Regions from separate parts of the Bradyrhizobium sp. HKCCYLRH3061 genome, predicted to be linked through region 3. Evidence: predicted binding sites of a transcription regulator. Region 3 holds the regulator's gene; each other region holds the start of a gene.

Region 1 (7,173 bases), on a different contig from region 3:
GCGACGTAGCGTCGAATGCCTTCTTGCTCGACCATCAGTAGGTCACCTTGCGCTCGACGAAGCGGAACTGGATCGCCGTCAGCACGATGACGATGACCATCAGAACGACGGATTGTGCAGCCGAGGAGCCGAGATTGCCGCCGAGCAGGCCATCGGTGTAGACCTTGTAAACCAGCGTCTCGGTGGACTTGCCAGGACCGCCGCGGGTCATCGTGTCGATGATGCCGAACGTCTCGAAGAAGGCGTAGACGATGTTGATCACCAGCAGGAAGAAGATGGTCGGCGACAGCAGCGGGAAGGTCACGGTCCAGAACCGCCGCATCGGCCGTGCGCCATCGATCGCGGCGGCTTCGAGCACGCTCTTGGGGATGCTCTGCAGCCCGGCGAGGAAGAACAGGAAGTTGTAGGAGATCTGCTTCCAGGCGGCCGCGAGGATGATCTGCAGCGCCGCCTGGTCGCCGTCGAGCAGCGGATTCCAGTCGATGCCCATGGCGCGCAGATAGCGCGAGATCACGCCGAGCGAGGGGTGCAGCATGAAGATCCAGAGCACGCCCACCACCGGCGGCGCCACGGCATAGGGCCAGATCAGCAGCGTCCGGTACAGCGTCACGCCGCGCAGCGGCTTGTCCGCCATGACCGCGAGCAGCAGCGCGACCGACAGCGACGAGAATGCGATGGCGAAGGAGAAGCCGAAGGTGCGGAGAATGGCTTCAAAATAGTCCGGCTGGCTGAGCAGGTCGGCGTAGTTCTCGAACCAGACGAAGCTCGTGGACAGGCCGAACGCGTCCTGCAGCAGGAACGACTGGATGACGGCCTGGATGGCGGGCCAATAGAAGAAGATCAGCACGATCGCGAGCTGGGGAGCGACCAGCACGAACGGCAGCAGCTTTGACTGGAAGATGGCGTTCTTCTGCATGATCGGTCGGCGAGCCGGCAGGCCGCGGGTGGCCTGCCGGCTCTTGGCCTTATTTCACGGCCGTCTTTTCGAACTGGCGCAGCATCTGGTTGCCGCGCTCGACGGCGGCGTCCAGCGCCTGCTTGGCGGTCTTCTTGCCGGCCAGAGCCTGCTCGATCTCCTCCGACCAGACGTCACGCAGCTGCACCATGTTGCCCAGGCGCAGGCCGCGGGAGTTCTCGGTCGGCTCCTTGTTGGTCAACTCGAGCAGCGGGGTCTCCAGATAGGGCTGATCCTTGTAGAAGCCCTCGGCCTTGGCCTTGGCATAGGCGGCCTTGGTGATCGGCAGATAGCCCGACGCCTTGTGGATGTAGACTTGGCGGTCGGTGTCCGAGAGGAAGGTCAGGAACTTGGCGACGCCCTTGTACTCATCGGCCGACTTGCCGCCCATGACCCAGAGCGAAGCGCCGCCGATGATCGAGTTCTGCGGCGCGCCCTTCACGTCGGGGTAATACGGCATCGGCGCGGCGGTGAAGGCGAACTTCGCCTGCGCCTTGACGTTGCCGAAGAACGCCGACGAGGTCAGGTAGATCGGGCATTCGCCCGAGGTGAAGCGGCCCTCGCCGGTGTTGGTGCGGCCGGCGTAGTCATAGGTCTTGTCCTTCTGCAGCTCGACCAGGTTTTCGAGATGCTTGACCTGCAGCGGACCGTTGAACTCCAGCACGGTGTCGAAGCCGTCGAGACCGTTCGCCTTGCTGGCGAGCGGCACGTTGTGCCAGGCGGAGAGCTGCTCGAGATTGACCCATGTCACCCACGAGCCGGAGAAGCCGCAGGTCGGGTGGCCGGCCGCATGGAGCTTCTTGGCGGTCTCGAACAGCTCGGGCCAGGTCTTCGGGATCTCGGCGTTGACCTTCTTCAGCTCATCGAGATTGACCCACATGACGGTGGAGGACGAGTTGAAGGGGAAGGACAGCATTTCGCCCTTCGAGGTCGAATAGTAGCCGGTGATGGCCGGCAGGTAGCTCTTGGGATCGAACTTCTCGCCGGCGTCCTGCATCAGCTTGTAGACCGGCTTCACGGCGCCGGTGGCGGCCATCATCGTGGCAGTGCCGACCTCGAACACCTGCATGATATGCGGCGCATTGCCGGCGCGGAACGCGGCGATGCCGGCATTCATCGTGTCGGCGTAGTTGCCCTTGTAGGTCGGAACGACCTTGTAGTCGGTCTGCGAGGCGTTGAAATCGTTGGCGAGCTTGACGATGACGTCGTTGTTGGCGCCGGTCATCGCGTGCCACCACTGAATCTCCGTCACCGCGTGTGCGGGTGCGGCGGCGCCAAGGACCAGCGTGGCTGCCGCAGCGGCGGCTGTCCAGAATTGTCGAAGTGACATTAAAAAAATTCCTCCCATGGAACGTCATCGGCGTCGCGGCCGTAGCAGCGCGAGATGACAGTTTTGTGAATGTATAACCGGTTGGATCGTCAGCGGAAAGCGCGTTCGTCGCGGCTTTGCGGCGCAACGCCGCGAGTTGTGCGAGACGGCGCGGCGCCCGGGCGATGCCCGAGGCGACGCTCGCGTTGCGAGACGACAGGCTGATGGCGCTTCACCGCTTGCGCTCTGCGCACACGGTGCCCTCGGACAGCAGGGCCTGGATCTCGGGCTCCGAGTAGCCGAACTCGCTGAGCACCTCCTGGGCATGCTGGCTGAACTTCGGCGGGGTGGAGCGCAGGCTCGGCTTGGTGCGTTCGAGCCGGATCGGCGAGGCGACGCCCTTGTACCAGTCCTTCTCGATGACATCGCCGCGGTGGATCGTGTGCGGATTGGTCAACGCCTGGTCGATCTTCTGCACGGGTCCCGCCGGCAGGCCGGCTGCGAGCAGCCGGTCGCACAGCGGCTCCGCCTCGAATTGGCTGAACACGGCGGCGAGCTCGGCGCGCAGAGCCTCGCGATTGGCGACGCGATCCTTGTTGCGGGCGAAGCGCGGATCGGTGCCGAGTTCCGGCCGGCCGATTTCCTTGGCGAGCTTGCGGAAGGTGCCGTCATTGCCGACGCCGATGAAGATGTCGTCGGTCCTGGTCGGGAAGATCGCATAGGGCACGAGGTTCGGATGCTCGTTGCCGGTCAGCGACGGCGGCTTGCCATGCATGAAGTAGTTTGCGGTATGCGGATGCATGATCGCGAGGCCGGTCTCATACAGCGTGACCTCGAGGAACTGACCGAGCCCAGAACGCTGCCGTTCCGACAGCGCCATCAGGATGCCGATCGCGGCATAGAGGCCGGTCGTGATGTCGACCAGCGGCACCCCGATCCGCATCGGCCCGCTTTGCGGCGATCCGGTCGCGGCGATCATGCCGGTCATCGCCTGGATGATCGCGTCATAGCCGGGATTGCCGCCGCGCGGGCCGTCCGCACCAAAGCCGCAGATGCGGCAGTGCACCAGCTTGGGGAATGTCTCGCGCAGCGTGTCGCTGCCGATGCCCCATTTCTCCAAGGTGCCGGGCTTGAAGTTCTCGATCAGCACGTCGGCGGTCTCGAGCATCCGCATCAGCACGACGCGTCCGCCCTCGGACGCGAGATCGAGGCCGATCGAGCGCTTGTTGCGGTTGATCCCGACGAAATAGGCGGCGTCCTCGTCGTGGAACGGAGGGCCCCAGTCGCGCACTTCGTCGCCGGCCGGCGGCTCGACCTTGATCACGTCGGCGCCGTGATCGGCCAGGATCTGCGTGCAATAGGGCCCGCCGAGCACGCGCGTCAGATCGATCACGCGCAGTCCGGCCATGGCGCCGGGAGCAAATTGAGGTGTCATCGGATGTCGCGAGGTTGGTTTCAGCTCGCGATCATTAAGCATTGCTGCGGCGGTGGCGCAAACGGGGGCTGCCATGCGGCAGGACAACGGAGGCCGTCCTGCCGCACGACGGAATTGAAGCTCAGACGACGGTCAGCTTGACGTCGACATTGCCGCGCGTGGCGTTGGAATAGGGGCACACCTCATGCGCCTTGGCGACCAGCGCCTCGGCGTCAGCCTTGGCGAGGCCGGGCAGAGAGACGGCGAGCTCGACGGTGATGCCGAAGCCGCCTTCCGAGCGCGGCCCGATGCCGACGGTGGAGGTCACCGACGTGTCGGCGGGAACCTTCGGGCCGCCCTGCGAGCCGACGAACTTCATCGCGCCGATGAAGCAGGCGGCGTAGCCGGCCGCGAACAGCTGCTCGGGATTGTTGCCGGCGCCGCCGCCGCCACCGAGCTCCTTCGGGGTGGAGAGCTTGACCTTGAGCGAGCCGTCGAGGGTCGCCGCCTCGCCGTCGCGGCCGCCGGTGGCCTTGGCGCTGGTCTTGTAGAGCACGTTCACGGACATGGAGTGTCTCCTGGTTGGACGAATTCAGTGAGTCTATATTGCACACAATTAGATTGTACACAATATAATTGTTCGGTAGAAAATTCGTGATCGGTGCGCCGGGCCCGTTGTCGATGCGAGGCGTGCAGGCTCAAGATGCCGATAGGATCGACCTGTGGTGACCTCGATGCGAAAGAAGTCCGCGGCAGACGTGCCGCTCCAGCTCGGCAACCAGCTCTGCTTCGCCGTCTATTCGACCGCGCACGCCTTCAACCGCGTCTACAAGCCGCTGCTCGACCGCCTGGGCCTGACCTATCCGCAATATCTGGTCATGCTGGTGCTGTGGGAGCAGGACGGCCTGACGGTGAAGGACATCGGCGCCCGCCTGTTCCTCGATTCCGGCACGCTGACGCCGCTGCTGAAGCGGATGGAGGCTACGCATCTGGTGAAGCGGACCCGGTCGGCCGAGGACGAACGGCAGGTGCTGGTCACCCTGACGAGCCAGGGCGCGAGCCTGCGCGACAAGGCAAGAGCGATCGTGCCGCCGGCGATCCTGGACGCAACGGGATGCTCGATCGCGGAGCTCACGGATCTGCACGGCAAGCTGGTGAAGCTGCGGGAGCGGCTCGATGCGGCGGCGGAGGGGTGAGGATGGCCGTTCAGACCGGACCGAGGAGGCGCTTCTTCGCGAAGGCCCGGCCGGAATGCGATTTCAAGTAGGCCTCGAAGGCCAAGGCACGGTGTTTGTCCGGAAAGGCGCAGTACCAGACGAGCGTCCACGGCATGAACTTGGATGTGTGCGCTGAGTGGCCGGCGTTGTGATCCTTGAGGCGCTGCCGGATATCCGCGGTCGCGCCGATGTATTCCTGCTTGGGAAAGGCGACGCTACGGATGATGTAGACGTACCACATGTGAGGGGCTCGCCGCGAAAGATCGCAGGCGCGCATTCTGCAGTTGGATAACGGAGTTGTCAGCCGAGCTGCGTCAGGCGTTACACGCTGGCTAAGTTCGAAGGCCGGACCTGAGCGTGATCAGCAGGCCTGCGGGCATGGAGAGGCGGCATCTCGTCGAGCCCGGGCTTCGCCAGGTGCCACGATTTTCGGAGAGAGTTTGCTTCCGAGTAGCCCGGCTTCGCCAAGGGGCTTCGCCGGGCACCACGCTTCGCCCTTCAGGCTCCGTCGTGGCTGCGCCACGCGTAGCCTGAAGGGCGAAGCGTGGTGGAGCCAGGCGGGATCGAACCGCCGACCTCTTGCATGCCATGCAAGCGCTCTCCCAGCTGAGCTATGGCCCCTGAACCGAACCGGCGGTCTGGGTGACCGCCGGGGAGCACCGTGAACCACAGTTCGCGGCTGATCTCAAGTGTCTTCGACGATTATTCTTCGTCGCCGCCGACATCACCGATGATGTCGGTCACGTCCTCGTCGCCTTCTTCCTCGTCGGCGATGAAGGTCGAGTCATCATCCTCGTCATCGTCGAGGGTCTCGTCGATCTCGATGTCGTCCTCCGATTCGGGAACGACGGCCTTGACCTTGCCGGAGTTCTCCTCGGCATCGGCCTCCTCGAGCGACACCAACTCCTCGGCCTCGGCGGGCTCAACCACGTCGGCCGCCGCAGCGGCACGCGCAGCCTCGCCGCGCATGGCGCGGGTCGGAGCCACGGGCGCGATCGGCACGACCTCGCCGGTGTAGGGCGAAATCACCGGGTTCTTGTTGAGGTCATAGAACTTTTTGCCCGTGGTCGGGCAAATGCGTTTGGTTCCGAGCTCGGATTTGGCCACGTGCAGGCGTCCTGGCAATGTCTGAAAAGCGGTGTCTCACTTGGCTAGTTGCCGCGCCGCTGTCAATAGCGCTGTCAACGGGAAAATCACCGCTCGTGACGGAGGGCGGGGGCTGTGATACCTGCCGCGTCCGAAACACGAGGATCCCGCCGTGAGCACGTCAGCCGCCCCGACTCCCCTGGAATCACGCGCCTCCGGGCCCCTCTCGGGCACGATTCGCGTGCCTGGCGACAAGTCGATCTCGCACCGGGCGCTGATCCTGGGGGCGCTGTCGGTCGGCGAGACCCGGATTTCCGGCCTGCTCGAGGGCGAGGACGTCCTCAACACCGCCGAATCGATGCGATCCCTGGGTGCCAAGGTCGAGCGCACCGGCGACTTCGCGTGGACCGTCCGTGGCGTGGGGGTCGGTGGCTTCGCCCAGCCCAGCACACCGCTCGATTTCGGCAACTCCGGCACCGGCTGCCGGCTGGTGATGGGCGCCGTCGCCGGTTGCCCGATCACGGCCGTTTTCGACGGTGATGCCTCGCTGCGCAGCCGTCCGATGCGGCGCATCCTCGACCCGCTGGCGCTGATGGGCGCGAAGGTGGTGTCGATCGCCGAGGGCGGCAAGCTTCCGTTGACCCTGCAGGGCGCCGGCAACCCGGTGCCGATCGAATACCGCACGCCGGTGGCTTCGGCCCAGATCAAGTCGGCGGTGCTGCTCGCGGGCCTCGCCGCGCCCGGTGTGACCACCGTGATCGAGCAGGAGGCCAGCCGCGACCATACGGAGCTGATGCTGAAGCATTTCGGCGCGGAGATCGTGACCACGCCGGAAGGGTCTCATGGCCGCCGCATCGCACTGACCGGCCAGCCGGAGCTGTGTGGTGCCCCCGTGATCGTTCCCGCCGACCCGTCCTCGGCCGCGTTCCCGCTGGTCGCCGCGCTGATCGTCGATGGCTCGGACCTCGTGCTGTCGGACGTGATGACCAACCCGCTGCGCACCGGCCTGTTCACGACCCTGCGCGAGATGGGCGCCTCGATCGAGGAGGACGACGTCCGCGGCGATGCCGGCGAGCCCATGGCCCGGCTGCGCGTGCGCGCCTCGAAGCTGAGGGGCGTCGTGGTGCCGCCCGAGCGCGCGCCGTCGATGATCGACGAATATCTCGTCTTGGCCGTCGCCGCCGCCTATGCC
Region 2 (7,173 bases), on a different contig from region 3:
ACTGGTTGAAGCGCATCTTCGATCCGAAGGTCCATGCCTGCTTCCGGGACGAGTTCATCCATCCGCTGAATCTCGTGCCTCTGATGGCGCCCGCGCGGGATGTCGTCGGCTTCAACGGCTACGTCGCGCCGAAACCCGTATGACGGGCTACCATTTGAGCTCGACGCCGAGCGTGCCCTGATGCGATTGCAGCACCGAGCGAAGCTTTGCATCGTAGTTGAGATAGAGGCGTGCCGTTCGGTTCAGGGATAGCGACAGTGCCGCGCCGGCGTCGGCGCCGTAGCGGCCCTCGCCAAGGCCCTGCAGCGTGATGCTTTGCGGACCGAGGCTGACGGTCAGCGCGCCGAGATTCTGACTGAAATTGTCGACCAGCTTGCCATAGGCCGAGACGTCGAGGATCTTGCCGTCGACGATGAAGTAGCGGCCGAACTCGGCGCCGACGAGAACGCGGGCGCGCTCCAGCGAGGTGCCGCTGACCGACAGCGGGTCGAGCCCGCCCGCTTCCTGGAATGCCGCCGTCGTGGCGCGCGTGTATTCGAAGGCGAGCTTCGGAACGATCCGGCTCTCCCCGATGCTCCAGTAGTAGTCGAGCTCGCTCAGCACGCCCGTGATGTGGGCGCCGTAGACCGACGTCGCCGCACCGAGGCTGGTGTCGCGCCGCGCACTGATCCCGCCGACGCCATGGACGACCGCGATCGCCCAGGTCCAGGGTCCCTGGTCGACCGAGGCGTTGAAGCCAAACTGCGTGAGATCGAGCGTCGCCGCTTGCAGCGCCAGCGGCACATCGACCCAGGTCCGGCTCTGGTCGACGGATAGTCCGACATTCACGCCCGGCACGAGGCGCATGCCGATACCGGCGACGCCGCCCCCAGTCGTCCTCTTGTCGCCGACGAAGTCGCCTTGCGCATCGCTGCGGACGGTGACGCCATACATCTCGCCCCAGGTCCGGAACCGAGGCTGTTCCGAAGCCTCCGGCGCGCCGCCGCCCCCGGGATTGCTCCGCTGCAGCCGGGTGACGCCCTGCGTGGCCTGAGTCCCGAGCCGTTCGAGGAAGCTCGAGCCGAGATCGAGCACGGCTCGGCCGGCCGAACGTTCGGAACTGATCGCGCCTGGCGCAGGGCTGGGCAGTGGGCTCGGCGTTGGTGTCGGCGTTGGTGTCGGCGTCGGGCTGGCGGCGATGCTCGGCAGGCTGGCCTGCGCGACGCACGGCGAAGACGCGGCGGCCGTGCCGAGCGCGACGATGAGCAGCATCGCGCCCGACGCACCACTACGCATTAGCCGATCCGGCCTGGCTTGAGATGCCCCGCGCATCGATGCCCCGTTTCACCGCCGCTCAAATTCGCTTCAATATTGCCGCGATGATTTGCCCGCAGTTCCCGATCGCGGTCAATGAGGATTGCCCGTGCCGCGGCTTCCCTGCAGGGATTTGTGGTTCCAGCACCACAAGCCTCGCAATTGCAGCAACAGCCGGCGACGCGACGTCGCGACGCGTTCTCATCAGTCCGCCAACCTTGATATCGGCGGAAAATCGTGTTGCAATCTCCCGTACAATCGGATTGGCCGTTCGACTGTGCGTTTCGCGACTTTGGAAATTGAGCAGATCCCGGGAAGCCCGTTTGTGGCGTGGCACGCGTGAGCGTGGCCGCGTCTTTTTTTCGTCTAGACGAGGAGACAGCGATGCCGACCTACAAGGGCAGCGTGAAGTGGTTCAACCCGACCAAGGGATATGGCTTCATCAAACCGACTGGCGGAGACAAGGACGTGTTCGTCCACATCTCGGCCGTGGAGCGTGCTGGACTGACCACGCTCAACGAGAACCAGACGATCGAATATGATCTGGTGGAGAGCCGCGGCAAGACGTCGGCAGAGAACCTGAAGCTCTCGTGAGCATCGTCCCGGCGGAGGGCGCCACAGCGCGGGTTCGTAAACCAACTCACGAGCTCCGCGTCAGGTTCGCTCGCCGCCGATGATCAGACTTCGTCAGCCTTGATGTGCCCCCGGCCCCGCCGGGGATTTTTTTGTCCGCGACAGCTAGCGGACGACCGGCCAGATCAGCGTATGATCGCCTTGCTCCACGGACGACGTCCGGCAGAGATCGCCTTCGAGCCGCACCAAGCCCTTGGCCAACAGCTTCAGCGCTTCCGGATAGATCCGATGCTCGACGCCGAGAATGCGCGTCGACAGCGTGTCCGGCGTGTCGTCGTCCCTGACCACGACCGCGCCCTGCATCACGATCGGACCTGCATCCGTCTCCGGGATGACGAAATGCACGGTGGCGCCTGACAGCTTGACGCCGGCGCGCAGCGCCTGGCCATGCGGATCGAGACCGGGGAATGATGGCAGCAGCGACGGGTGAATGTTCAGCATCCTGCCGTACCAGCGCTGCACGAACTCCGCCGTGAACAGGCGCATGAAACCGGCCAGGCAGATGATCTCGATGCCGCGTGCATCGAGCGCCTGCTGCAGTCTGGCTTCGAACCCTGCGCGGTCCTTGCCGAACGGCTTGCTCTCGATGATTTCGATCGCGACGCCGCTCTCCTGCGCTTTCTGCAGCCCGGCCGCATCGGCCCGGTTGGAGATCACGACAGCGATCTCGGCCGGAAATTCCGGCTGCGCCGCCGCGTGGATCAGCGCGGCCATGTTCGACCCACGGCCCGAGATCAGGATGGCGACGCGGCGCTTCATCGGCACACTCGTCTCACAGAGCCAGATCGAGGGCGCCGGTGTAGATCACCCGCTCGTCGCCTGTCGCAGCAACGACCTCGCCGAGCCGCGCGACGTGCTCGCCATTCGCGGTGAACACCTCGATGACGGCATCGACGGCCTCGGCCTTGACGATCGCGATCATGCCGATCCCGCAATTGAAGGTGCGCAAGAGCTCGCGCTCGGCAATGCCGCCCTGCTCCGCCAGCCATTTGAAGACCGGCAGCACCGGCAGGCCCGTCAGGTCGATCGAGACGCCGAGATGCTTCGGCAGCACGCGTGGAATGTTGTCGGTGAAGCCGCCGCCCGTGATGTGTGCGAGCCCCTTCACCGCACCGGTCTCGCGGATGGCGCGAAGGCATGATTTCACATAGAGGCGGGTCGGCGTCAGCAGCGCCGCGCCGAGAGTCAGGACCGGCGCGAACGGCGCCGGCGCATCGAAGCCGAGGCCGGACTGGGCGACGATCTTGCGCACCAGCGAATAGCCGTTGGAGTGGACGCCGGAGGATGCGAGCCCCAGCACCACGTCACCGGCCGCGATGTCGGGAGACGGCAGCAGCGTGCCACGCTCCGCCGCGCCGACCGCGAAACCGGCAAGATCGTAGTCGCCGTCCTTGTAGAGGCCCGGCATTTCCGCGGTCTCACCGCCGATCAGCGCGCAGCCGGATTCCCGGCAGCCTTCGGCGATACCGGCCACGATCGACGCCGTCGCCTCCGGGTCGAGCTTGCCGCACGCAAAGTAGTCGAGGAAAAACAGCGGCTCGGCGCCCTGCACGACGAGATCGTTGACCGACATGGCGACCAGGTCGATGCCGATGCCGCCATGCAGCCCGGTCTCGATCGCGATCTTCACCTTGGTGCCGACGCCGTCGGTCGCCGCGACCAGCACCGGATCCTTGAATCCAGCGGCCTTGAGGTCGAACAGGCCGCCAAAGCCGCCGATCTCGGCATCCGCACCGGCGCGGGCGGTTGCGCGCACCATGGGCTTGATCAGATCGACCAGACGGTTTCCGGCATCGATATCGACGCCCGAATCTGCATAAGTGAGCCCGTTCTTGCGCTCGGTCATGGTAAAAACCCCTAATCTGGCCGCTGGTTACGTCGGAATCCGGCCGCGCGCAATGGCTCGCAAGGGGCTCGTCCCCACACTATCTAGGAACCGTACCGGTTCGCCCTGTTTCGGAATCGGGTTGTCTTTTGATCGAGTCGTCGTCGGGACCCGCTGCGTGACCATTCCCCACAGTATCCCCAATCTGATCACGCTGGGTCGAATCCTGCTGGTTCCGATCGTCGTCTGGGCCATTGCGGCCGGCCAGATGGAGATCGCGTTTCTGGTCTTCGTGGTCGCGGGGGTGAGCGACGCCGTGGACGGCTTCCTGGCCAAGCGCTTCAACCTGCGGTCCGAGCTGGGAGCGCTGCTCGATCCTCTCGCCGACAAGGCGCTGCTGGTCTCGATCTTCGTCACGCTTGGCATCTGGGGCGCGATCCCGCGCTGGATCGTCATCCTGGTGGTCTCGCGCGACATCATGATCGTCTCGGCGGTGATCGTGTCCTGGCTGTTCGACAGGCCGGTCGCGATGAAGCCATTGATGGTCTCCAAGCTGAACACGGTCGCCCAGGTGGGATTCGCGGCGCTTGTGCTGGCCTCGCTCAGCTTCGGCTTCGAGCCCAGGCCCTACGATGTGGTGCTGATGGTGCTGGTCACCGTCTTTACCCTCGTGTCGGTCGGGCTGTATCTCGTCGACTGGGTGCGCCACATGAGCACCATCGAGGTCCGGTGATCCTCCGCGGAGGGCCCGTCCTGACCTCACGCACCACACGATACGGAGCAATTCGATCTTGGCCGGCCATATCCCCCCTCGTCAGCTGGCCTTCGCGCTGCCGCATGCGGAGAGCCTGACGCGGGACAATTTCTTCGAAGGTCCAGGCAACGCGGCCGGGCTCGCTCTGGTCGACGCCTGGCCGGAATGGCCGGCGCGGACCATGTTCCTGGTCGGCCCCGACGGCTCCGGCAAGAGCCACCTCGCCGCGATCTGGGCCGAGCAGGCAGGCGCCCGATCGCTGTCCGCGCATGCCCTTGAGGCAGGCGTGGTCCCCGGGGCGCTCGCCACCGGCGCGCTGGTGCTGGAGGATCTGACCGCAACCGGTCTCGACGAGCGGGCGCTGTTTCACCTGCTGAACCTGGCCCGCCAGGACGAGGCCTTCGTGCTGATCACGGCACGCGAGGCCCCGGCGGCCCTGCCGATCGCCCTGGCCGATCTGAGGTCGCGGCTGCGTGCCGTCCCAGTGGTCACGCTGCTGCCGCCCGACGACCAGCTGTTCCGGGCCCTGATCGTCAAGCTGGCCGCCGACCGGCAAATGGCGATCGACGAAACCGTGGTCAGCTATCTCGCCAGCCACATCGAGCGGTCCTATGCGGCGGCACGCCAGACCATCGCGCTGCTGGACAACGAGTCGCTGCGGCTCGGACGCCCCGTCACCCGGGCGCTGGCGGCGGAGCTGCTCCGCCCGGCGTGACCGGCGGCCATCTTGACGGCGGTTGATGACGGAACCTCAATAGTGCCGGCAACGTCATCCCCTGGTCACCCAGATTGGGCTACGGTCGACCATTCGCGACTGGACGGATATGGATCGAATTCCCTATGGATACCGAGCAAGTTACTGAAATTTCAGAGAAAGCACCGGTCTCGGCGCCGTCCATCGAGATTGCCTCGAGCCCCGAGCGATTCATCAATCGGGAGCTGTCCTGGCTTCACTTCAACCGCCGCGTTCTGGAGGAATCGGTCAATCCGCGCCATCCCGCCCTGGAGCGGGTGCGCTTCCTGTCGATTTCCGCCAACAACCTTGATGAATTCTTCATGGTGCGCGTCGCCGGCATCCGCGCCCAAGTCCGCGAGGGCATCGCCGAGCGCAGCCCCGACGGGCTGACGCCGACCGAGCAGCTGAAGCTGATCAACGAGACGGTGTCGCAGCTCGCCATCGACCAGCAGGCGATCTGGCGCGACCTGCGCAAGTTTCTCGGCGAGCTCGGCATCGTGCTGGTCGACGGTCAGGACGTCACCAGGAGCGAGCGCGCCTGGATCGAGGACCATTTCCTCGCCAACATCTTCCCGCTGCTGACGCCACTCGCGATCGATCCGGCGCATCCGTTCCCGTTCATCCCGAGCCTCGGCTTCACCGTGGCGCTGCAGCTGATCCGCTCCGCCGACGGGCGTCCGATGAACGCCCTCATTCGCATGCCCGGCAAGATCGACCGCTTCATCCGCTTCCCCGGCTCCAAGGATGGCGTGATCCGCCTGATCACCCTGGAGCAGGCGACCGGCCTGTTCATCGGCCGGCTGTTTCCGGGCTACACCGTGAAGGGCCAGGGCGCCTTCCGGATCATCCGCGACTCCGAAATCGAGATCGAGGAAGAAGCCGAAGACCTGGTGCGGCTGTTCGAGACAGCGCTGAAGCGGCGCCGCCGCGGCTCGGTGATCCGGCTCGAGATCGAGGCCAACATGCCGGAGGAGCTGCGCCGCTTCGTGCAGAATGCGCTGTCCACGACGGATGACGAGGTGTTCGTCGTCGACGGCGTGCTGGCGATGAACGAGCTGTCGCAACTGACGCGGGTCGACCGGCCCGACCTCGAATTCGCGCCCTACGTGCCGCGCCATCCCGAGCGTGTCCGCGACCATGGCGGCGACATCTTCGCCGCCATCCGGCAGAAGGACCTGATCGTCCATCACCCTTACGAGTCGTTCGACGTCGTCGTGCAGTTCCTGCAGCAGGCGGCACGCGATCCCGACGTCGTTGCGATCAAGCAGACGCTGTACCGGACCTCCAACAATTCGCCGATCGTGCGCACGCTGGTGGAGGCCGCCGAGGCCGGCAAGTCGGTGACGGCCCTGGTCGAGCTCAAGGCGCGTTTCGACGAGGAGGCCAACATCCGCTGGGCCCGCGACCTGGAGCGCGCGGGCGTACAGGTGGTGTACGGCTTCCTGGAGCTGAAGACGCATGCCAAGCTGTCGATGGTCGTGCGCCGCGAGGGCGGCAGCCTCACCACCTATGTCCACACCGGCACCGGCAACTATCATCCGGTGACGGCGCGCATCTACACCGACCTGTCCTACTTCACGTCGGACCCGGTGATCGGCCGCGACGTCACGCGGGTGTTCAACTACATCACCGGCTATGCCGAGCCGATCGACATCGAGAAGATGGCGGTGTCGCCGCTCACGCTTCGCAAGCGCATCATCGAGCACATCCACGGCGAGACCAGCTTCGCCCGCCAGGGCAAGCCGGCCGTGATCTGGATGAAGATGAACTCGCTGGTCGATCCCGACATCATCGACGCGCTGTACGAGGCCTCGCAGGCCGGCGTGTCGATCGAGCTGATCGTGCGCGGCATCTGCTGCCTGCGTCCCGGCCTCCCCGGACTGTCGGAGAACATTCGCGTCAAATCGGTGATCGGCCGCTTCCTCGAGCATG
Region 3 (7,173 bases):
GGCGAGACCGCGCCCTTGCTGTTCACCGCGCTGTCGAACCAGTTCTGGAGCCTCAACCTCTCCAAGACGATGGCCAACCTGCCCGTCACCATCAACAACTTCGTCCAGAGCCCCTATGCCTATTGGAAGCAACTGGCCTGGAGCGGAGCCCTTCTGATCACTCTGGCCGTGCTCGCCCTGAATGTCAGTGCACGCATTCTCGGCGCCGAGAGGAACGCAAAATGACCGACCTGTCCGTATCCGTCAGCCAGCCCAATCCCGCCGCGCTGAACGGCAAGGTTTTGCCGGAAGCCCCCGCCAAGGTGACCGCGCGCAACCTGAACTTCTATTACGGCGATCACCACGCGCTGAAGAACATCAACCTGTCGCTGGGGACCAACCGCGTCACCGCGTTCATCGGCCCGTCCGGCTGCGGCAAGTCGACCCTGCTGCGCATCTTCAACCGGATGTACGATCTCTACCCGGGCCAGCGCGCCGTTGGCCAGCTCATGCTGGACAACACCAACATCCTCGATCCCAAGCTCGACCTCAACCTGCTGCGGGCCCGGGTCGGCATGGTGTTCCAGAAGCCGACGCCGTTCCCGATGACGATCTACGAGAACATCGCCTTCGGCATCCGGCTGTATGAGAAGATCTCCAAGTCGGAGATGGACGACCGGGTCGAGAAGGCACTGCGCGGCGGCGCGTTGTGGAACGAGGTCAAGGACAAGCTCAACGCTTCGGGCCTGTCGCTGTCAGGCGGCCAGCAGCAGCGGCTGTGCATTGCGCGCACCGTGGCGGTCCGGCCGGAGGTGATCCTGTTCGACGAGCCGTGCTCGGCGCTCGATCCGATCTCGACCGCCAAGGTCGAGGAGCTGATCCAGGAGCTCGCCGAAAACTATACGATCGCCATCGTGACACATAACATGCAGCAGGCGGCGCGCGTCTCCGACAAGACCGCCTTCATGTATCTCGGCGAGCTGATCGAGTTCGACGACACCAGCAAGATCTTCACCTCGCCGAGCGATCGGCGGACCCAGGATTACATCACCGGCCGGTTCGGCTGACGCCGACGACATTGACTTCAGGAGATCATCATGGCCAGTGAACATACCGCCAAGGCGTTCGACAGCGATCTGCAGGATCTCACCCGGCTGGTGTCGGAAATGGGCGGCCTCGCCGAGCGTCTGATCGTCGATTCCGTCGATGCGCTGGTGCGGCGCGACATCGCACTCGGCCAGAAGGTGGTCGCCACCGACGCCGAGGTCGACAAGCTGCAGCGCATCATCGAGGAGCGCGCCGTTCTTACCATCGCCCGGCGACAGCCGATGGCGGTCGACCTGCGCGAGATCGTCGGTGCGATGCGGGTCGCCACCGATCTGGAGCGCATCGGCGATCTCGCCAAGAACATCGGCAAGCGCGTCGCGGCGCTGGAGAGCGACTTCCATCCGCTCAAGCTGATCCGCGGGCTCGAGCACATGACCGACCTGGTGCAGTCGCAGGTCAAGACGGTGCTGGACGCCTATGCCGCGCACGATTTGCCGGCGGCGATGACGGTGTGGAAGGGCGACGAGGAGGTCGACGCCATCTGCACCTCGCTGTTCCGCGAACTCCTGACCTACATGATGGAGGATCCGCGCAACATCTCGTTCTGCATCCATCTGATGTTCTGCGCCAAGAACATCGAGCGCATCGGCGATCACGCGACCAACATCGCGGAGACCGTCTTCTATATGATCGAAGGCCAGCAGATCATGGACAAGCGCCCGAAGGGCGACATGACGAGCTTCGCATCGACGATCCCCGGCAACTGAGAGAGACGGTTCTGACATGGGCGCCCGAATTCTGGTGGTGGAGGACGAGGAGGCGCTGACGACGCTCCTGCGCTACAACCTCGAGGCCGAAGGCTACGAGGTCGAGACGGTGGCGCGCGGAGACGAGGCCGACACACGGCTGAAGGAGCGCGTTCCCGATCTCGTCGTGCTCGACTGGATGCTGCCGGGCCTGTCCGGCATCGAGCTGTGCCGCCGCCTGCGGGCGCGGTCCGAGACCCGGCAATTGCCGATCATCATGCTCACCGCGCGCGGCGAGGAGAGCGAGCGCGTGCGCGGCCTCGCGACCGGCGCCGACGACTACATCGTCAAGCCGTTCTCGGTGCCGGAGCTGCTGGCGCGCGTGAAGGGCCTGCTGCGGCGGGCGAGCCCGGAGCGGCTGGCGACCGTGCTGTCCTATGGCGACATCGAGCTCGACCGCGAGAAGCGCCGCGTGGCGCGCTCGGGACGGCCGATCGATCTCGGCCCGACCGAATACCGCCTGCTCGAGTTTTTCCTGGAGCATCCCGGCCGCGTGTTCAGCCGTGAGCAGCTGCTCGACAGCGTCTGGGGCCGCGACATCTATATCGACGAGCGCACGGTCGACGTCCATATCGGCCGCCTGCGCAAGCTGCTCAATCCGGGCCGCGAGCAGGACCCGATCCGCACCGTGCGCGGCGCCGGCTATGCGCTCGATGATCGCTTCGCCAAGAGCGAGCAGGTGTAAGGGGCGATCGGGCGTGAGGATGAAGCAGGTGTGAGGCGCGAGGGGGCCCGATTGAGGAGATCGCGGTCCGCTTTCCGCCACGCCGCCGCCGTCTTGATCGTGTCTGCTTCGTGGCCCGTCACGATGTTTCGGTCCCAGCGGACGCCCTTGATCAAGACCATCATCATATCTCTAGCCGTGCTGCTCGGCAGCGCGGCGGGCGCCGCGGCCGCCGAGCTCGAAGACGCGGTCGCCGCGGCGGGAAACGGACAGCACGCCGCGGCGATGCGCCGCCTGCTGCCGCTGGCCGCCAAGGGCGATGCGCGGGCGCAGTTCGACGTCGGCTTCATGGAGGCCTTCGGCTGGGGCCAACCGCGCAACCCCGCCGAGGCGCTGGCGTGGTATCGCAAGGCCGCCGATCAGGGCCTCGCCGTCGCCCAGCATTATCTCGGCATCGCCTATGTCAACGGCGAAGGTGTCGCGAGCAATTATGGCGAAGCCGGCCGCTGGTTCAGCCGCGCGGCAGCGCAGGGCTTCGCCCAGTCGCAATACATGCTGGGCCTGATGCTGCTCGACGGTCGCGGCGTGAAGCAGGACGTCGTGCAGGGCTACGCCTGGCTGGTGATGGCGGGTCGCAGCGGCGTGCGATCGGCCGGCCGCGACGTGCAGAGGGTCAAGCTGACCGAGCCGCAGCGCGTCCAGGCCCAGAGCGCCATTGCGGCCTGGCGGCCGAAGCCGGAATCGGCGGAGGCGGGCGTCGCCGCTCCGCGTCCGGAGCAACTGCTCGGGCTCGACCGCCACATCGGCGAGGTCGTCGATCCCACCTCGTGGCCGGCGTCGTCGATCGGCGTCGTCACCGTCGCGCAATACTCGACCGGCGGCTGGTGCACCGGCACTCTGGTCGCGCCGCGCGTCGTGCTCACCGCCGCGCATTGCGTGTTCAACGGCGTCGCGCAGGTCAGCCCCGGCAATGTCCGCTTCCTGGCCGGCATGAACAGGGGCACGCCGGCGGCATCGTCGGTCGCCGACAAGCTGATCGTGGCGCCGGACTTCGTCCCGACCCGGCACGACAGATGGTCGCTCGACCGCTCGCCCGCCGATTGGGCGCTGATCGTGCTGAAGGATGCGCTGCCGTCGAAGCCGGTCGCGGTCAAGGCGCTGACGCGCGAGGAACTGCAGGCTGCGACCAAGGCTGGCGCCATTTCCGAGATCGGCTACGGCCAGGAGCGGCGCTATTCGCCGACCGGCCAGCGCAATTGCAGCGCCGGCATGACCAGCGATGCCCGGCTGCTGACGGTGCATTGCCTCGCCAATTTCGGCTATTCGGGCTCGCCGATCCTGGCCGAGGTCGGCGGGCAGCCGACCGTTGTCGGCATCTTCTCGGCGTTCCACGAGGAGACCCGGCTGATGTTCGCCGCGCCCGCAAGCCAGTTCGAGGCCGTCGTGCGGCGCGAGATTGCGGCGCAGAGTGCCTCGGCGCGGTGAAGGGGGAGGGGACGAGAGAGGTCCCGCCGCTGGTCACGATCTGTGCGCGACTGGATAGCGGGTTGCCAAGCGAGCGGGCGATCCGGCAAGTGCAGCCGATTTTTTCCTGCAGCTTTCGCCTGCAGCGGGGCTTTACCGAACTGGCCTGGCTCTTGCTATAGTTCGAGTATGACGATTGTTCCAATTGATCATCCTCGTGCCCCGCGGCTGCTGTGGTGGCGGTCGCAGCCCGGCAGGACCGTTGCGCTCGTCGCTGGGCTGGTCGCGGCCAATGCGGTGGCCTGGGCCTGGGCATTCGCGCTCTACGCCGACCGGCCCGCCATCGTCGGCACCGCGATGCTGGCCTGGCTGCTCGGACTGCGCCATGCCGTCGATGCGGACCACATCGCGGCGATCGACAATGTGGTGCGGAAGCTCGTGCAGGACGGTCGCGCCCCGCGCGCCGCCGGCCTCTATTTTGCGCTCGGCCATTCCAGCGTCGTCGTCATCGCCACCATCGTGGTGAGCCTGGTGGCCGGCGCAGATCTGTTGAGTGAGGACAGCGCCATCCGTGCGATCGGCGGCACCATCGGCACCTCGGTCTCCGCAGGCTTCCTGCTGCTGATCGCCTTCGCGAATCTGGTGCTGTTCGTGAACCTCTGGCGCCGCCCATCCCACCCCCATTCCGACATGGATGCCGCCGGTAGCGCCGGGCGGGGCCTGCTCATTCGTCTGCTGCGGCCGGTGCTCCGCGTCGTCTCCCGCGCCTGGCACATGTACCCGCTCGGCTTCCTGTTCGGCCTGGGCTTCGACACCGCCAGCGAAATCGGGCTGCTCAGCCTGTCGGCGACCGAGGCGGCGCGCGGGGCGAGCCTGGCGCATGTGCTGGTATTCCCGGCGCTGTTCGCCGCGGCGATGGCCACCGTCGACACCGCCGACAGCGTGCTGATGGCCGGCGCCTATCGCTGGGCGCTCACGGATCCCGCGCGCAAGCGGCGCTACAATCTGGTCATCACCGGCGCCTCGGTCGCGATCGCGCTGGTGATCGGCGGCGTCGAGGCGGTCGCGCTGCTGACGCCCCGGCTTGGCTTCACCGGCGGATGGGCCGAGGTCGTCACTGCGCTGGGCGATGATCTCGCCAACCTCGGGATCGTCGCCATCGGACTGTTCGGCCTGATCTGGGCGGGCGCCGTGCTGCTTGGCCGCCGTCCGGGCGGTTCCGAGGATGCGCCGGGTGAGGAGCTTGCCAGCGTTCGCGCCGGGGCGCTAAACCCGAGAACGAAATAGGATCGAGCGCGCGGGTACGGATGATGGCCGGCTCGGACGAAATGACCAGGATGCTGTGGCTGCAGGGCGCGAGCTGCGGCGGCTGCACGATGTCGATCCTGGAAAGCGGTGCGTCCGGCTGGTTCGACGAGTTGCGCCAGTCCGGCATTGACCTGATCTGGCATCCCTCTGTCAGCGAAGAGACCGGGGACGAAGTCGTCGAACTGTTGGAGGCGATCCGCGACGGCCGCGAGCGGCTCGATCTGCTGGTGCTCGAAGGCTCGGTCGCACGCGGGCCGCATCTGAGCGGCCGCTTCAACATGCTCGCCGGCACCAACCGCTCGATCTATCACTGGCTGCTCGATCTGGCGCCGCTGGCCGACTACGTCGTCGCCGTCGGCAGCTGCGCGGCCTATGGCGGCATTCCTGCTGCCGGCATCAACCCGACCGACGCGGTCGGATTGCAGTTCGAGGGCAGTGACATCGGCGGCGCGCTCGGCGCGGGATTCCGCTCGAAACGCGGGCTGCCGGTGATCAACGTCGCAGGCTGCGCGCCGCATCCGGGCTGGATGATGGAAAGCCTGCTGGCGCTCACCTCGGGCGATCTGACGGCAGACGGCCTCGACGCAGTGGGACGTCCGACCTTCATCGCCAATCACTTGGCTCATCACGGCTGCTCACGCAATGAGTTCTACGAGTTCAAGGCGAGCGCTGAGACGATGTCGGAGCGCGGCTGCCTGATGGAGCATCTCGGTTGCCGCGCGACGCAGGCGGTCGGCGATTGCAATCAGCGCTCCTGGAATGGCGGCGGCTCCTGCACCAAGGGCGGGTACGCCTGCATCGCCTGCACCTCGCCGGGCTTCGAGAGCACGCAGAACTATCTGGAGACGGCGAAGCTCGCGGGCATTCCCGTAGGCCTTCCGACCGACATGCCGAAAGCCTGGTTCGTGGCGCTTGCCGCGCTGTCGAAATCGGCCACGCCGCGCCGCGTGCGGGTCAATGCGACGGCGGATCATGTCGTGGTGCCGCCGGGCCGGCCCAGTGACAAGCGCCGTCCATGACGCGGATCACGGTCGGGCCGTTCAATCGTGTCGAAGGCGACCTCGAGGTCAGGCTCGATATCGAGAGCGGCCGCGTCACCAGGGCGGAAGTGACGGCGCCGCTCTATCGCGGCTTCGAGCAGATCCTGGAGGGGCGGCCGCCGCTGGACGCGCTGGTGATCGCACCGCGAATCTGCGGCATCTGCTCGGTGTCGCAATCGATCGCCGCCGCCGCCGCGTTGCGCCAGGCCATGGGCATTGCGGCAGCGCCAAACGGCATCCTCGCGGCCAACATTGCCCATGCGGCCGAGAACGCGGCGGACCATCTGACGCATTTCTACATCTTCTTCATGCCGGACTTCGCCCGCGACGCCTACGTCGCGCACGCTTGGCATTCGGCTGCGGCCGAGCGTTTCGCGGCGACGAAGGGCAGCGCGGCTCGCGAAGCGTTGCCGGCGCGCGCGCGGCTGCTCGAGATCATGGGCCTGATCGCCGGCAAATGGCCGCACAGTCTCGCCTTCCAGCCGGGCGGGACGACGCGCGCGATCGAGCTCGGCGAGCGCGTGCGCCTCAACGCGATCGCGGCGTCGTTTCGCGGTTTTCTTGAACGCGCCGTGTTTGCCGACAGGTTGGAGAATGTGCTCGCCTTGTCGACGTCGGACGAGCTCGACCGTTGGCGCGAGGGCCGCGCCGGCGACTTCGCGCATTTCCTGCGCATCGCCGACGCGCTCGATCTGGCGCATCTTGGCCCGGGCTCCAGCCTGCTGATGAGTTTCGGCGCTTATCACGAATCTGACAGTGCGCACTTCCGGGCCGGGCTTCGCACCCGCGATGGAACGATCGAAGCGCTGCCGTCGAATCGGATCACGGAGGACGTGTCGCACGCCTGGATGCGTGCGACCTCGCT
Region 4 (7,173 bases), on a different contig from region 3:
CCGCGGATGCCGCACGCATCGCGGGTTTCCTCGTCAACAAGTTCCGCGGCGATCCGGCGTTATTCGCGTCGGGCATCAACGAGATCGCGCAGCGGACAGGCTGGACGTCGCTCGGGCTCATTCCGCATTTTTCCGATGCGCGCCGCCTGCCCGCCGAGGATGCGCTCGGACTGGCTGAACGCGGATCATCGGAAGGACGCAGGCCGAAGGTCGTCATCCTCGCCTATCCGCGCATCTCCAATTTCGACGAGTTCGATCCGTTGCGGCTGGAGGACGGAATCGACCTGCAGTTCCTGCGCCCGGGCACGCCGATTCCTGGCGACGCATCCATCGTGATCCTGCCGGGCTCGAAGGCGACGATCGCCGATCTCAGCGCCCTGCGTGACGCCGGCTGGGACATCGATCTCATCGCGCATCTGCGCCGCGGCGGCCGCGTGCTCGGCATCTGCGGCGGCTATCAGATGCTCGGACGCATGATCAGCGATCCCGACGGACACGAGGGGGCATCTGGTTCCGTCACGGGACTTGGGCTGCTCGACGTCGAAACGACCCTGACGGATGACAAGGCGTTGCGCGAGGTCCAGGGCACGCTGATGGACGGTCAATTGCCGTTCCGCGGCTACGAGATGCACATCGGCCGCACCGAGGGACCAGCGACACAGCGCCCCTTCCTGACCTTCTCCGACGGTCGTCGCGATGGCGCCATCGCGCCTGATGGCCTGGTAGCCGGCTGCTACGTGCATAGTCTGTTCGCCGACGATGGCCTGCGCAGCCATTGGCTGCGCGGCCTCGGTGCGACGACCAGCGGCCTCTCTTATGAGATCGATGTGGACACAACGTTGGATGCACTCGCGGTGCATCTCGAGCGCTACGTCGACGTTGATCGTATCCTGGCATTGGCGAGCAAACGCGCGCCCCCCGTGGCGACTACAGGATCCTGACCAGGACGAGGCCTGCGACGACCGCCGCCTGAACCAGACACGCCAGCCGATACAGCCGCAAGGCGCGCCGGATGTCGGAGGCCTCGAGATCGGCGCGCCCATCCCCCATCCAGGCATCGGTGACGAGATGACCGTGATAGACGCGCGGTCCGGCCAGGCGCAGTCCGAGTGCACCGGCCATCGCCGCCTCCGGCCAGCCGGCATTGGGCGAACGATGCTTCGATGCATCGCGTGCAACGTCTCGCACCGCGGCCGAAGCCGAAGCGTTGGGGATGCAGACCGCAGCGGCTGCGATCCACAGCGCGGACAGGCGCGAGGCCGGCAGGTTGACGAGATCATCGAGCCGCGCCGCCGCCCAGCCGAACGCGCGGTGACGGTCCGAGAGATGACCGATCATGCTGTCGGCGGTGTTGAGAGCCTTGTAGATCAGGATGCCTGGAAGACCGCCGATGACGAGCCAGAACAACGGAGCCACGACACCGTCGGAGAAGTTTTCAGCCAGGCTCTCGACCGCGGCCCGCGCGACGCCGGCTTCATCCAGCCGCTCGGGATCGCGGCCGACGATCATCGCCACCGCCCCGCGGCCGCCGTCGAGTCCCTGCTGCTCCAACCCCTCTGCGACCGCGGCGACATGCGTATCGAGACTGCGCTGGGCCAGCAGGCTGCTTGCCGCCACACCAAGGATGATGGTTGCAACCGGCTCGCCGACGAGCGCCTGCACGACCCATGTTGCAATGAGGCCGGTGGCCATCATCCCGACGACGAGCAGGCACACGAGCGCAATGCCGCGCGCGCGTCGTGCGGCAAAGCTGTCTGCTGCCCTGTTCCAGCGGCGGTCCCCCCATGCTATCAGCGCGCCCATCCACATCACGGGATGTCCGATCCGCTGCACCAGCAGTTGAGGATAGCTGACCGCCGCCTCGACGAGGAGCGCCGTGAGCGCGAGAGAGACGAACATCGATCTCCGCTGAAGGAAAGGCATGTAAAGGAACGAGATGGACGACAGAGCGACTAGCACGCATAAGGATGAGCCGGAAGCGATCCTTCACGGCGGCGATCTCGCTGCGGTCAGCCGTCTCTACCCGGACGCACCGCTGCCGTGGATCGATCTGTCGACCGGCATCAATCCGATCCCTTACCCCGTGCCGACGGTCCCGGCTGAGAGCTGGACACGGTTGCCCAGCAAGCCCGACGAGGACGCGCTGCTGTCCGTTGCCGCTGCACGGTACCGCCTGCAGACACCCGCATCGATTGTTGCGGCCGCAGGCACCCAAGCGCTGCTGCAGATTCTGCCGCGCCTGCGCGCTTCGAGTTCGGTCGCTGTGTTTGCGCCGACCTACGAAGAACATGAGCTCTGCTGGCGCCGCTGCGGTCACCGAGTGCGTTTGGTCGACAAGGTCGATGCGCTGGCCGAAGCAGACGTCGCCATTGTGGTCAACCCGAACAATCCCACTGGACGATTGCTGCCACGCGCCACGCTCCACTTGCTCGGCGTGACGCTCGCGCGTCGCAACGGCCTGCTTGTGGTAGACGAAGCTTTTGCTGATTTCTGTCCCGTGGAGGCGAGCCTGATTCCGAACTTGCCACCAGCCACTCTGGTGTTGCGATCGTTCGGAAAGGCTTACGGCCTGGCAGGATTGAGGCTCGGCTTTGCCATAACTTCCCAGGACCTGGCCGATCAATTGCGCCGTGCGCTGGGTCCATGGGCCGTGTCTGGACCTGCGCTTGCGATGGGTTCGATTGCTCTGGCTGACGACCAATGGCTGCGGGACGCACGCGTGAGGCTGGTGTCCGACGGACAACGGCTCGATACGATGCTGACCGCGTCCGGCTGCCAAATTCACAGCCTCGGTTCCAGGGCTCTTGGCGGAACACCCCTGTTCAGGCTGGTCGAGAACGCGAACGCTGCCGCATTGGCCGAGCGGCTCGCCCGGCACGGCATCCACGTTCGGCGTTTTCCGGCTCAGCCAAACTGGCTGCGCTTCGGCCTGCCGGGCGATGAGTCCGAGTGGCAGCGGCTGGCGCAGGCGCTCGGCGGCGCCTTCTAGCCGAGCACGCAGGCGGCAAGCAGCAGCGTTTCCGTGACCTCGATGCTGGCGCCATGGCAATCACCAGTGATGCCGCCGAGCCGCCATTGCCAATAGAATGCGACCGCCGGCAGGAGCACGATGGCGAGCAGCGTCGGGACCGCGCCGGCCAGCGCGGCGATCACGAGCACGCCGCCCCACGCGATAATGACATTCCAACCGACGCTGTTCGAGACGCTCGCGCCGAGCCCCGGCTTCAACGACAGTAGCGTCTTGGTGCAGACCAGCGTTCCCAGCCGTGCCCAGGCCGGGATCAGCAGCAGCACCCAGGCCGTCGGGCCCGTGGCCAGCTCGGCGGTCAGCACCAGCTTGGCGGCGATCTGCAAGCTGATCGCGACGACGGCGAAGCTGCCGGCATGGGGATCGCCGAGCACGGCGATGAAGCGTTCAGGCTTGCCATGCGCGGCGCCGAACGCATCAGCGACGTCGCCGAGCCCATCGAGATGCAGCGCGCCGGTGATCCAGATCCAGGCGACCAGCACGGCCAGCGCGACGATCCACGGATCGGCCTCATGAAAAAGGCGGGCGATCAGCGCCAGACAGGCGCCAATCACCAGTCCCGCGGCCGGAAACCAGACCGACGCCCGCGCAAGATCGTCCGGTCGCGACTCCGCGACGCGTGGGGTCGGCAGCCGCGTCAGGAACTGCAATGCAATCCAGAATTCACGAAGCGTCATGGCTGAATGATCTCGACGATTTCGCCCCAAGCTACACCATCATCGCCCTGCCCGGCTTCGAGTGTGATCCGCGTGCCGGGACAGATACGCAGGCTCCATAGCTGGCGCAGCGGCCAGCCGAGCAGATGCGACAGCGCGGCACGCACGGCGCCGCCATGCGTCACCACCAGAACCGGCGCAGGCTCGGACTTTGCCAGAATGTGATCAGTCGCGCGCGTGACACGCGCTCGCAGATCGACCCAGCTCTCACCACCCGGTGCCCGGACTGTGGGATCAGCATGAAAGGCGTCGAGCAAACCTTTCCCCCCGGGCTCGGCGGCGAGGTCACGGCGGCTTCGCCCGTCCCAGTGCCCGAAATCGAGCTCGCTCCAGTCCGCATCGATGTCCAGCGCGCAGCCGGCCTGTCGCGCATAGTCCTCCGCCGCCGCACGTGCGCGCGCCAACGGCGAGCTGACAACGCTGCGCCAGATCCGGCTCTGCGTCTGCCGCCGGAATTGATCCCAGCCGAGGTCGCTGAGCGGCGGGTCGGTACGGCCGTCGAGATGGCCGTCCCGCCCCGTCGTCCCGTGCCGCAGCAGATCGATCCGCATCAGGGCTTGGCTCCTGATACAGCGGCCTCCGCGAAGGTCGCCATGCCCCCGTGAAGCGCACAAGCCAGCCGGATGATCGGCAGCGCGGTGGCGGCGCCGGAGGCCTCGCCGAGCCGCAGATCGAGGTCGATCAGAGGACGCGCGCCGAGCGCGTCGAGCACGATGGCGTGGCCGCGTTCGGCCGAGCGGTGCGAGAACAGCAGCCACGGACGGCAGGAAGGATTGAGGCGGACGGCAACCAGCGCTGCGACCGAGACGATGAAGCCGTCGACCAGCACCGGCCAGCGCCGCTGCGCGGCGGCGACGATCGCGCCGGCCATCGCAATGATCTCGAAGCCGCCGACCGCTTTCAGGACGTCCGCGACGGCCGCTCCCGCCGTGAGCCCGTGTTGCCGCAATGCGTCGGCGATCACCGCGGCCTTCCTGGCCCGCCCGTCGGCGTCGAGCCCGGTGCCGCTGCCGACGGTGTCCGCAGGCGCACAGGACAGCAGCGCTGCGGCGATCGCTGCCGCCGACGTCGTGTTGCCGATCCCCATCTCGCCGAAGATCACGAGTTGCGGCGCGTGATCGGCCTGCCGCAGCACCGCGCGCCGTCCGGCTTCCACCGCGAACGCAACCTCCTCCGGCGTCAGCGCCGCCTCGGTGCTGAAATCGCGGGTGCCGCGCCGTGGCTTGTCGACGACGACGCCGGGCACCGGCTCATGCGCCAGCGTCCCGACGTCGACCACCTCAAGCGGGCAGCCCAGGCTGCGCGCCAGCACCGAGATCGCCGCACCACCGGCCGCGAAGTTGTGCAGCATCTGCACCGTCACTTCCGGCGGATAGGCCGACACGCCCTGCGCCGCGATGCCGTGATCCCCTGCGAACAGCACCACCGGGACCCTGTCGGCCCCCGGCCGTTCCAGGGCCTGCAGCGCCGCCAGTTCGACCGCCACCTGCTCCAATCGCCCAAGGGCGCCAAACGGCTTGGTCAACTGCGCCTGGCGTTCCAGCGCCGCCTGCCGATGGAGTTCGGACGGGGCCGCACAATCAAGGCTGATCCATTCAGGAAGCACCGCGGATCCTTTCAGCGTCACTCGGGTTCGGGACGATTGCCACCGCGAGACGGCCGAGACAAGCTCCGTGAGTGCCCGATTGTCATTGAACCGTCATCGAACGTGACGACAGGTGGCTGCCCCACCCAGCCCGAAAGACTCTCATGGAATATTCCCGTCGCTTCACCTTCCTGTTCGCCGCGCCCGTGTTCGAAACCGACGATCTCGCCGGCGTCCGCTTCAACCAGATCATCGAGGAGATCCAGCGCTCGGGCTTCGAGGTGGTGCGCGCCCGCAAGCTGGAGGACGCCGAGATCGCGGTGCAGACGGACGCCGCGATCGGCTGCATGGTCGTCGACTGGGGCAAGAAGGGACTGGAGGGCAAGACGGCGTCGCTGATCAATCTGATGCGCCGGCGCGGACTGGACTTCCCGATCATCCTCCTGATCCGCCGCAAGCGGTTCGAGGATCTGCCGGTCGAGGTGCTCGACTTCATCGACGGCTATGTCTTCCTGTCGGAGGAGACGCCCGCCTTCATCGCCAAGAACCTGATCAGCCGACTGAAGCAATATGCGGAGACGCTGAAAACGCCGTTCTTCGGCACGCTGGTCGACTATGCCGAGGAAGGCAACCAGCTCTGGACCTGTCCCGGACACAATGGCGGCGTGTTCTACAGCCGCAGCCCGATCGGCCGGATCTTCGTCGAGCATCTCGGCGAAGCCGTATTCCGCGACGACCTCGACAATTCCGTGCTCGATCTCGGTGATCTCCTGACCCATGAGGGACCGGCGCTGCGCGCGCAGAAGGAAGCGGCGCAAATCTTTGGCGCCGAGAAGACCTATTTTGTCCTCAACGGCACCTCGACCTCCAACAAGGTCGTGTTGGGCGCGCTGGTCACCGATGGTGACCTCGTGCTGTTCGACCGCAACAACCACAAGGCGGCCCATCATGGTGCGCTGCTCATCTCGGGCGGCGTCCCGATCTACGTCCCGACAGTTCGCAACCCCTGGGGCCTGATCGGCCCGATGCGCTGGGACCTGCTCGACGAGCAGCACCTGCGGCAACAAATCCGCGACAACCCGCTGGTGAAGGACCCCGACGCCTGGCGCAAGGAGCGGCCGTTCCGCGTCGCGGTGGTCGAGCAGTGCACCTATGACGGCACGATCCACAGAGCCGAGATGATCCTGAAGCGGATCGGCCACCTCTGCGACTACATCATGTTCGACGAGGCCTGGGCGGGGTTCATGAAGTTCCACCCGCTCTATGCCGGCCGCTTCGCCATGGGCCTCGGCGATCTCGGACCCGACGCACCAGGCATCATCGCCACGCAATCGACCCACAAGCAGCTCGCGAGCTTCTCCCAGGCCTCGCAGATCCACGTCAAGGACCGCCACATCAAGGGGCAGCGGCGGCGGATCGAGCATCGGCGCTTCAACGAAAGCTTCATGCAGCACGCCTCGACCTCGCCGTTCTATCCGCTGTTCGCCTCGCTGGACGTCGGCGCGCAGATGATGAAGGGCCGCTCCGGCGAGGTGCTGTGGGACGACACGATCCGGCTCGGCATCGAATTGCGCAAGAAGATCCGGGCGATGCGCAGGGAATTCGAGGAGAAGGAGAAGGATCCGGCACGGCGCTGGTTCTTCGAGCCGTTCGTTCCGGATCGCGTCTCGATTCCCGATGCGGCCAATCCCGGAGCCAGCCACGATGTGGCCTGGGAGGCGATCTCGACCGACCAGCTCGCAACCGACGCGTCCCTCTGGCAGCTCGCGCCCGGGGCGGCATGGCACGGCTTTCCGGATCTGGCCGCCGGCTTCACCATGACCGATCCGAACAAGCTGACCTTG

Evidence for each region. The regulator PhoB, encoded in region 3, activates phosphate uptake and scavenging genes when phosphate is short. The targets are predictions, from matches to a motif close to TGTCATNNANCTGTCAT.
Region 1: ugpB (sn-glycerol-3-phosphate ABC transporter substrate-binding protein UgpB) is a predicted target of PhoB. The motif match lies at 2,340-2,356, and genes of this name have one in related genera.
Region 2: ACQR2C_RS07930 (RNA degradosome polyphosphate kinase) is a predicted target of PhoB. The motif match lies at 5,273-5,289, and genes of this name have one in related genera.
Region 4: ACQR2C_RS29455 (Orn/Lys/Arg decarboxylase N-terminal domain-containing protein) is a predicted target of PhoB. The motif match lies at 5,431-5,447, and genes of this name have one in related genera.

The regions. Positions count from the first base shown of each region.
Region 1 covers NZ_JBNPUE010000016.1:83,627-90,799, forward strand. Annotated here, with positions in the region: gene ugpE (sn-glycerol-3-phosphate ABC transporter permease UgpE) at 1-35, opposite strand, end outside; gene ugpA (sn-glycerol-3-phosphate ABC transporter permease UgpA) at 35-916, opposite strand; gene ugpB (sn-glycerol-3-phosphate ABC transporter substrate-binding protein UgpB) at 966-2,285, opposite strand; gene ACQR2C_RS24090 (CaiB/BaiF CoA transferase family protein) at 2,497-3,699, opposite strand; gene ACQR2C_RS24095 (organic hydroperoxide resistance protein) at 3,821-4,246, opposite strand; gene ACQR2C_RS24100 (MarR family winged helix-turn-helix transcriptional regulator) at 4,413-4,874, shown strand; gene ACQR2C_RS24105 (GIY-YIG nuclease family protein) at 4,885-5,136, opposite strand; tRNA gene ACQR2C_RS24110 (tRNA-Ala) at 5,441-5,516, opposite strand; gene ACQR2C_RS24115 (TIGR02300 family protein) at 5,598-6,002, opposite strand; gene aroA (3-phosphoshikimate 1-carboxyvinyltransferase) at 6,154-7,173, shown strand, end outside.
Region 2 covers NZ_JBNPUE010000003.1:255,020-262,192, reverse strand. Annotated here, with positions in the region: gene ACQR2C_RS07965 (LysR family transcriptional regulator) at 1-143, shown strand, start outside; gene ACQR2C_RS07960 (autotransporter outer membrane beta-barrel domain-containing protein) at 148-1,275, opposite strand; gene ACQR2C_RS07955 (cold-shock protein) at 1,678-1,887, shown strand; gene purN (phosphoribosylglycinamide formyltransferase) at 2,032-2,685, opposite strand; gene purM (phosphoribosylformylglycinamidine cyclo-ligase) at 2,699-3,772, opposite strand; gene ACQR2C_RS07940 (CDP-alcohol phosphatidyltransferase family protein) at 3,930-4,484, shown strand; gene ACQR2C_RS07935 (DnaA ATPase domain-containing protein) at 4,543-5,220, shown strand; gene ACQR2C_RS07930 (RNA degradosome polyphosphate kinase) at 5,346-7,173, shown strand, end outside.
Region 3 covers NZ_JBNPUE010000001.1:511,576-518,748, reverse strand. Annotated here, with positions in the region: gene pstA (phosphate ABC transporter permease PstA) at 1-225, shown strand, start outside; gene pstB (phosphate ABC transporter ATP-binding protein PstB) at 222-1,046, shown strand; gene phoU (phosphate signaling complex protein PhoU) at 1,077-1,793, shown strand; gene phoB (phosphate regulon transcriptional regulator PhoB) at 1,810-2,517, shown strand; gene ACQR2C_RS02465 (trypsin-like serine protease) at 2,665-3,981, shown strand; gene ACQR2C_RS02460 (HoxN/HupN/NixA family nickel/cobalt transporter) at 4,150-5,247, shown strand; gene ACQR2C_RS02455 (HupU protein) at 5,271-6,287, shown strand; gene ACQR2C_RS02450 (nickel-dependent hydrogenase large subunit) at 6,284-7,173, shown strand, end outside.
Region 4 covers NZ_JBNPUE010000024.1:43,199-50,371, reverse strand. Annotated here, with positions in the region: gene ACQR2C_RS29485 (cobyric acid synthase) at 1-941, shown strand, start outside; gene cbiB (adenosylcobinamide-phosphate synthase CbiB) at 928-1,899, opposite strand; gene cobD (threonine-phosphate decarboxylase CobD) at 1,937-2,989, shown strand; gene cobS (adenosylcobinamide-GDP ribazoletransferase) at 2,986-3,705, opposite strand; gene ACQR2C_RS29465 (histidine phosphatase family protein) at 3,702-4,295, opposite strand; gene cobT (nicotinate-nucleotide--dimethylbenzimidazole phosphoribosyltransferase) at 4,295-5,350, opposite strand; gene ACQR2C_RS29455 (Orn/Lys/Arg decarboxylase N-terminal domain-containing protein) at 5,494-7,173, shown strand, end outside.